Regions from separate parts of the Paenochrobactrum glaciei genome, predicted to be linked through region 1. Evidence: riboswitches for the same ligand, from Rfam matches in the RefSeq annotation. Region 1 holds a riboswitch; the other holds the start of a gene.
What was found. A riboswitch is a leader RNA that binds a small molecule or an ion and turns the genes downstream of it on or off. The one in region 1 is predicted to bind thiamine pyrophosphate.
Positions count from the first base shown of each region.

Region 2: linked by a shared signal. The riboswitch ahead of thiB (thiamine ABC transporter substrate binding subunit) and the one ahead of ABDZ76_RS11000 (TenA family protein) in region 1 are both predicted to bind thiamine pyrophosphate.

Region 1 covers NZ_BAAADE010000003.1:308,208-312,054, forward strand. Annotated here, with positions in the region: gene ABDZ76_RS10980 (CsbD family protein) at 1-94, opposite strand, end outside; gene ABDZ76_RS10985 (PepSY domain-containing protein) at 305-613, shown strand; gene ABDZ76_RS10990 (hypothetical protein) at 631-1,218, shown strand; gene ABDZ76_RS10995 (hypothetical protein) at 1,349-1,561, shown strand; TPP riboswitch at 1,615-1,730, shown strand; gene ABDZ76_RS11000 (TenA family protein) at 1,809-2,456, shown strand; gene ABDZ76_RS11005 (LysR family transcriptional regulator) at 2,505-3,437, opposite strand.
Region 2 covers NZ_BAAADE010000005.1:79,222-83,068, forward strand. Annotated here, with positions in the region: gene thiP (thiamine/thiamine pyrophosphate ABC transporter permease) at 1-873, opposite strand, end outside; gene thiB (thiamine ABC transporter substrate binding subunit) at 884-1,888, opposite strand; TPP riboswitch at 1,934-2,049, opposite strand; gene ABDZ76_RS12810 (thiamine diphosphokinase) at 2,135-2,764, shown strand; gene ABDZ76_RS12815 (YMGG-like glycine zipper-containing protein) at 2,883-3,167, shown strand; gene ABDZ76_RS12820 (ABC-F family ATP-binding cassette domain-containing protein) at 3,398-3,847, shown strand, end outside.

The DNA of each region.
Region 1 (3,847 bases):
TTTGATCGAGGTCATCGTCTGTGAGCTTTCCCCATTGCTCTTTAACTTTGCCTTTAACCTGTTTCCAATTACCTTCGATACGGTTCCAATCCATTGATCTTCTCCTTTGCTTTATGAGGGTATTAAACCAACGCGGCAGCTTCAAAATGGTTCATAGTATTTTGAAGAAAAATCATAACTCTATATAAAATAAAGATATTTTTGTTTATGTAACTTGTTGTGAATAAAAATTCAGGAACAATTTTCAAAGCTCATGTGTTTACCAAATATCACTGAAATGCAGTGACAAACACAGGAGCTGATCATGAATTATAAAACTATGACGCTCGTAGCTGCTTGCATTTGTATCCCAACATTAGGGCAGGCACAGACGACACCAACCACAGATAAGCCAGCAGTTGTTATGCCGGATCAAGCCAATCCGTCAGCACCCGTTAAAGGTGAAAATAGCTTCACTCAAGATCAGGCGAAAAGCCGGATGGAAGAAGCGGGGTTTACCAATGTGATGGGGCTCACCCTCGATGATGAAGGTGTGTGGCATGCGGCCGGTGAAAAAAATGGAACGCCAGTGATGATCAAGATGGATTATCAGGGCAACATCACTTCAGGTTAATACAACGGGAGATTATTATGAAAACGCTTAATCAGTTATTCGATAATTACGACGCTGCAAAGAGTGTAGTTATTCAACTTGAAGCAGCGGGTATACCATACAAAGATATTAGTATTGTTTCGCACCATGCCGAAAACCGAAGCGAAGCCGGAGAAGGTGCAGGTGTCGGTGCCGGAGTGGGCGCTGCACTTGGTGCAGGTGGAGGATTGCTTGCTGGTCTTGGCATGATTGCAATTCCTGGAGTTGGCCCTGTCGTTGCGGCCGGATGGCTATCTGCCACCCTTGCAGGCGCTGTTGGCGGAGCCGTAGCTGGTGGTGCAGCAGGGGGATTGATCGGCGCACTTATTGACAGCGGTGTGCCTGATGACGAGGCTCATGTTTATGCTGAGGGTGTTCGTCGTGGCGGTGCTATAGTATCAGTGAAAGTTGACGATGAAAAAGCACCGGTTGCTCGACGTATTCTAGCAGATGCTGGTGGTGTTGATGTGAATGCGCGGCGCCAATATTATCGTGAGCAAGGATGGGAGCGTTTTGATCATACGTCCGCTCCATATACGCCTGAAGACGTAGAGCTTGAAAGACAGAAGCTTCTGAATATGCGCTGACAGAGCGTTCCTGCTGATGATTGAAGTCATCGAAAAATTGAAGTGGCTTGAGAAAAGAGATGCGCCATGATGCATATTTCTCAGCCACTCCTCGCTTTTGAACGTAAATATTCAAAAACAGGAGGATGCAATGAAAAAAGTTCCTGCAGAGGATGCGCGACAGGGGCGCAAGGGTGTCTCTGTGTTGGTTGTTTTGCTGTGCAGCCTGTTATTGGCAGTTCTTGTTTGGGTGGGTGTGGAAGCTTACGGACGCATTACATCGGAGAGTAATCATTCATTTGCCAATGATGACAAAGTACCGGATGTCAGCGTGCCTGTTCAGGAGCCCGCTTCGGCTCAGTAATTATTAAACTTTAGGTCAGATGCTTGACGGATCGTGGTCATAGCCTTACTCATGGACAGACCAAGGGGTGTCCCGTCAAGGGGCTGAGATATTGCTATTATCAAAAGCGCAGTGACCCTTCGAACCTGATCCGGATCATGCCGGCGAAGGGATGGGAACAAAAGCCTGCCTTTTGCCGGCCTCTTTGCGAGGCCGTTTATGAATAAAAACTTGTCGGTCTTGCAGCCAACCTTGAAAAGGCAGCATTATGACTGAACGCTTTACTGAAATCTTAAAAAACAGCAGCCAGCCGCTCTGGTCACAAGCGGTTGATCATCGTTTTGTGCAGGAATTGCATGCAGGCACAATCAGCGATGAAGTGATGGCAGCCTATTTGATACAGGACCATCGGTTCTTGGATAGTTTCCTCACATTGCTGGGTGCAGCGATTGCAACGGCTGATACTTTCGAAGCGCGTTTACGTTTCGGCCAATTTGCGGGCATGGTTTCAAGTGATGAAAACACTTATTTCTTACGTGCTTTTGAAGCGCTTGGTGTGAGTGCTGACATGAGAGCTGCTATTCCTGATAGTCAGCCAACTAAAGGTTTTCAGGCAATTATGCGCGAAGCTGCCGAGACCCGTTCTTATGCCGCTATTTTGTCCGTTCTCAATGTAGCAGAATGGCTTTATCTGGAGTGGGCGTCAGATCGTGATAAGGCTCTGCCGGATAATTTTGTGCATGCTGAATGGATTACCTTGCATGATAATCCATTTTTTTGCGATTTTGTTGCGTTCTTACGCGGTGAACTTGATCGCGTTGGTCCGACAGAGGTGGAGTGCAGTAAAGACTTTTTCACGCGCGCTGTTCAGCTTGAACTGGCATTTTTTGATGCAGCTTATCAAGAATACGCATAATTAATAAAGGTCAGGTCAGGCGGTGATGAATATCGTCTGGCCTGATCTTTAACCAGCAGGCAGTGCTTTTTCGGCTTTTAAAGTTGTGAGATATGAGGCGCGGCGCCAGAATTTTTCTGCTTGCTGATTGCGGAAATTATGTGTTCGGTAAATACGGATTTCCACTAAAAGATCATCTTCGGTCGTGCCAGCACGAACCAGTAACCCACGGCTCAGTTCGTCATTGACCAGGCTTTGTGGAACCCATGTGACGCCATGACCGGAAATAGCCATTGCTTTAAGTGCGCTGGACATTCCGTTTTCATAGACAGAATGAAGATTATATTGCCGTTTCTCAATTAAATGCTGCAATGCAAGGGAGAAAAATGCATTGCTGCGATAGCTTAAAAAATGTGTCGGTAGATAGCTCTTGGTGAGGCTGTGCATAGGGCTGCCGTCGCGATTAGGCGCACTGACTGCAATAACGCGCTCCATGCCAACCGACAAAAATGGAAATTTTTTCAAGTCTTCCATTTGCTTTACATCATCAAGAGCATAGGTCAGGAAAAAGTCGCATTGGCCATGTACCAATGTTGACATATTTCCTAAAAATGAGGCGTGTGGATCAGTAAAACGCACACGAAATTCATCGCCAACAGCTTCCATGTCAGCCATCCAAAGCGGGAAGAAACTTAAAGATAAGCTGTTTAACGTTGCGAAAGAGAGCACTTCCCAGACGGGATTATACTGCTCATAAAGCCATTTTCTGGAGTTATATAAAAGATCAATGGCATCATGGGCAGAGGGCAAAAAACTTGCACCTGCCGCTGTCAGCTTAATCGGATTGCTGCTACGGTCAATCAAAGGCATGCCGACCCAGTTTTCAAGCTGACGGATGCGGCGGCTGAGCGCAGATTGCGTGATGTTCCGTTCCTGAGCAGCGCGAGAAAAGCTGGAATATTGTGCAAGTGAAACAAAATCTTTCAGCCACTTCAGTTCCATGTACACTCACTTTAATTTTAGTCACAGTTTCTGTTTTTAGTTTAGTTCTTTGTTGATAACCGGACAATTGTAAATTGCATCTCCCTTAGCGAAAGAAGGGATGGGCTTATGCAAATTTAGAATATACGATTATTCTTAAATTCCGATTTGTGGGCAATTTTTCAGATATAAGATTTTAGCGCGCGCTAATGGTTTGTTTTATTTTTTAGTGATAACTAATTAAGGTCGTGCGCATTGAAAGCTTTGCATTATAAGGCTTTTTACGTTTTTCTGGTGCATATTGCGTGTCGGTAATATTTATAAAAAGGAAGGCGTTTCGTTGCATTTTCCCCCAGAAAACTTGCTGTATGATCTTATTTTTAATGCACTGCATTGGTGCAATCCATAGTTGTTTAACCGTTGATTTGTGA
Region 2 (3,847 bases), on a different contig from region 1:
AAGACGTGTTTGTATTTTGACATTGTCATAGCGCTTGGCTGTTATTTGCAGTGAAAATCCCTCTTCGCTCGGGCGTCCGAAAAAACGTAACAGTGCCAGAACCGAAAGTGTCAAAATAAGCTGCATCAGTGTGAGGGCTACAGCGCGGGTCAGATCAAAATCAAAATGCAGTGCTTGATAAATCGCAACTTCCAGTGTGGTGGCACGCGGGCCGCCGCCAAGGGTTAAAACGGTAGTGAAGGAAGTGATGCAGAGCATGAAAATCAAACCGGTAATACCGGAAAGATTGCGCCGGATGACAGGCCATTCAATCAGCCGGAAACGCGCAAAATTGCTCATGCCCAATTGTGCGGATAGTTTCCAGTAATCCGCTGGGATGGTTTCCAGATTGGCTAAAATCAGCCTTACTGCCAGCGGCATATTGAAAAATACATGTGCCAGCAAAATACCGGTAAGGCCGTATATATTGGGCACAAAGGAACTGCCGCTCAAATCAAAAAGATAAGCGATCAGGCCGTTGCGGCCATAAATGGCGGTGATACCTAAAATAGCTACCAGCGAAGGCAGCACCAAAGGCAGGGTAAAGAGCCGCAAAATAAGGGCGCGGCCATAAAAGTCATGCGATGCATGTAAAGCACGTGCCAGCGGAATTGCGACAGCGACAGACAGCAGGCTGGAAAGCAATGCCTGTAAAAGCGTGAAACGTGTGATGCGCCAGACATAGGCATCAAAATTGGCAAAGACCGAGCCTTCGCCAACGGCTAACCATGCAAGTGATAAAAGTGCGCCGCCTGCCAATAGCCCCAAAAAGGCGAGAGCAAAGCTCCCGCTGAGAGGTTTTATGATGGAAGATTTATATCGGCGCACTTGCATTTATCCGCTTTTATTTACTTGAGGCGTTCAGCCATTCGTCGATCCAGTCTTTACGATTGGCGGCGACATCTTCGGATGAGATTTGCAAGGTTTTTGCAGGTTTTACCAGCGCATCAAAGGCCGGATCAAGCGGCTTGGATGTTTTGGCTACAGGGAACATCCAGTTGGTTTCCGGGATGGCATCCTGAAAACCGGGTTCAAGCATGAAAGCCAAAAACTGTTTGGCGAGCGGGTTTTTCTCACCCGTTTTGGTCATGCCAGCCACTTCCACCTGCAAATAATGCCCTTCTTCGAAAGCCAATGCCTGATAGCGGTTGGTCTTGTCAGCGATCACATGATAGGCGGGTGAGGTGGTGTAAGAAAGCACCATCGGCGCTTCGCCTTTGGTGAACAGGCCATAAGCTTCAGACCAGCCCGGTGTGACGGTGAGGATGCGCTTTTGCAATTGCTCCCATTTATCAGCGGCTTCATCACCGTAAACTGCCTTCATCCAGAGCAGCATGCCAAGACCGGGGGTCGAGGTACGGGGATCTTGCAGTACGATTTTTTGAGACGCATCGCCCTCAACCAGTTCTTTCAGGCTTTTAGGCGGATTTTGCATTTTCTCGCTGTCATAGACAACAGCGAAATAGCTGTAATCATAGGGTACGAAAACATCATCCTGAAAATCACCAGGCACATTGATTTGGGCCAGATCAATGCCACTTGGAGCAAAAAGGCCTGATTTATGGGCATCCGCAATCAGGTTATTGTCGAGGCCAAGCACGATGTCGGCTTCGGTTTTGGCGCCTTCCAGTTTCAACCGGTTAAGCAGTGCCACACCATCAGCTGCTGCTACGAATTTAACTTCGCAATCGCAGACCGCTTCAAAATTTTCTTTTACAACAGGTCCGGGCCCCCATTTGGAGGTAAAACTATCATAGGTGTAAACGGTGAGGGTATCTTTTGCCTGTGCTACATGAGCCATGCTCAGCATGATGGCCGCGGACGAGGCGAGTAAAGACAACAGCCGCATAATGCGTCTCCTTGAGTTATCAGGTTCAAAAGGATCATGCGTCGGAAGTTGACAGCATCTAATCCCTCCGCCGGTACAAACCGGATCAGGTTCAGCGGGTTAGCCGGATATAGCGGCCTCTCAGCCTGATGTGAAAACAGCAGGCACCCCGTTAGAGCAGCTTTATATTAAGCATTTCCAAGGCTTATCGCAAGTCATGCGTAAAGGAGCTTTTCGGGGCGGGATGTGCATGTTATGAGCAATTTCATGAGCACATTTGTCATTCTTCTCGGCGGCGATATGGCCGTCACGGATCGCTTGCGCGCCCAGATTAAGGGCGCACGCTTTTTAGCTGCTGATGGCGGTATGCGCCATGCGCTGAGTTTAGGTGTGGTGCCGGAATTATGGCTGGGTGATTTTGATTCCACCGCTGCTGATCTGCTGGAAAAATTCAAAGACGTGCCACGCCAGACTTTTCCGGTTGCAAAGGATATGACTGATGGCGAATTGGCGCTCAACGAGGCCTATCGTTTAGGTGCAACCCGTGTGATTCTGTGCGGTGCTTTTGGTGGCGAGCGCACTGACCACACACTTTTGCATCTGACAATGGCCACAAGACACGCCATTGAGGGGCGTCAGATTTTGCTATCCAGTGGTTTTGAAGAAGCCATGCCGCTGGTGCCGGGCAATTATCAATACGATCTGCCGGATGGTTCGGTTTTCAGTATTTTGAGCTTTTCAGAGCTTGAAGGCCTGACAATTGAGCAAGCAGAATGGCCTTTAGACAAAATTACGCTGCCTTTAGGCTCGTCTTTAACAGTTTCTAATGTTGTGCGTGGAACTCTTTGTGTTTCTTTGCGTTTAGGTCACGCAATACTTATTGCAAAACTGTCATGAAAAGACTTGACGAACAACAGCTAATATAATGTAAGCTAGTTGTAGCAGGACTACCTGCAAGCGCCGAATTGGGGACGCAAGGTCGGTGGTTTTCAACGTATAAAGGGAGATTTCTTCCATGAAATCACGTCTTACTATGATTGCAGTCGCAGGATTGCTCGCATTCTCAACCGCTGCTTGCACAACCAATGAGCAGCGCACAGCTGGTTATGGTGTTGGCGGTGCAGCACTTGGTGCATTGGCTGGTGGTGCAATTGGCGGCAATGGCCGTGGCGCGCTGACCGGTGCAGCTATTGGTGCGGTTGCCGGTACATTGCTGGGTGCATCCACAACCCGCAATGGCGTGCAATATTGCAAATACCGCGACCCATATGGCCGCGTCTATGAAGCTCCTTGCCAATAATAGCACCTTAACCGGTCATTTATTTGCAAGCCTGGCTTGAAATTATTAGAAACAGGTCGGATTTTCCGGCCTGTTTTTTTGTGCGCGAAAGTCAGTTTTTTGGTAAGTGCCGGTTAGTTTTTGCTTAAGGGAATGAGACGTTATTTGACAGAAGGCTTTTTCTCGACGACAAGCAGTGCAGTTGACCTTTGCTTTTGTAAAAAGCACCTGAAAAGAAGTAATCATTATCCATGGCACCACCACCACTTTTACGTCTTGACCAGATTAAACTGACATTTGGCGGCACACCGCTGCTTGAGGATGCTGGCTTGTCGGTCAGTGAAGGTGAGCGCATTGCGCTGGTCGGACGTAATGGTTCTGGTAAATCCACACTTTTGAAAATTGCAGCCAGCATGGTTGAACCAACCAGTGGCGAAGTTTTTAAACATCCGGGCGCAACCATCCGTTATCTGGCGCAGTCTCCTGATATGGATGGCTTTGCCAATGTGCGCGCTTATGTGGAGGCAGGCTTGGGGCCGACGGATGATCCGCATCGCGTTACCTATTTGCTGGAGCATCTGGGGCTGACGGGTGAAGAAACACCGCAGCAATTATCTGGTGGTGAAGCGCGGCGTGCGGCATTGGCGCGGGTGATTGCCCCGCAGCCTGATGTTTTGCTTCTGGACGAACCAACCAACCAT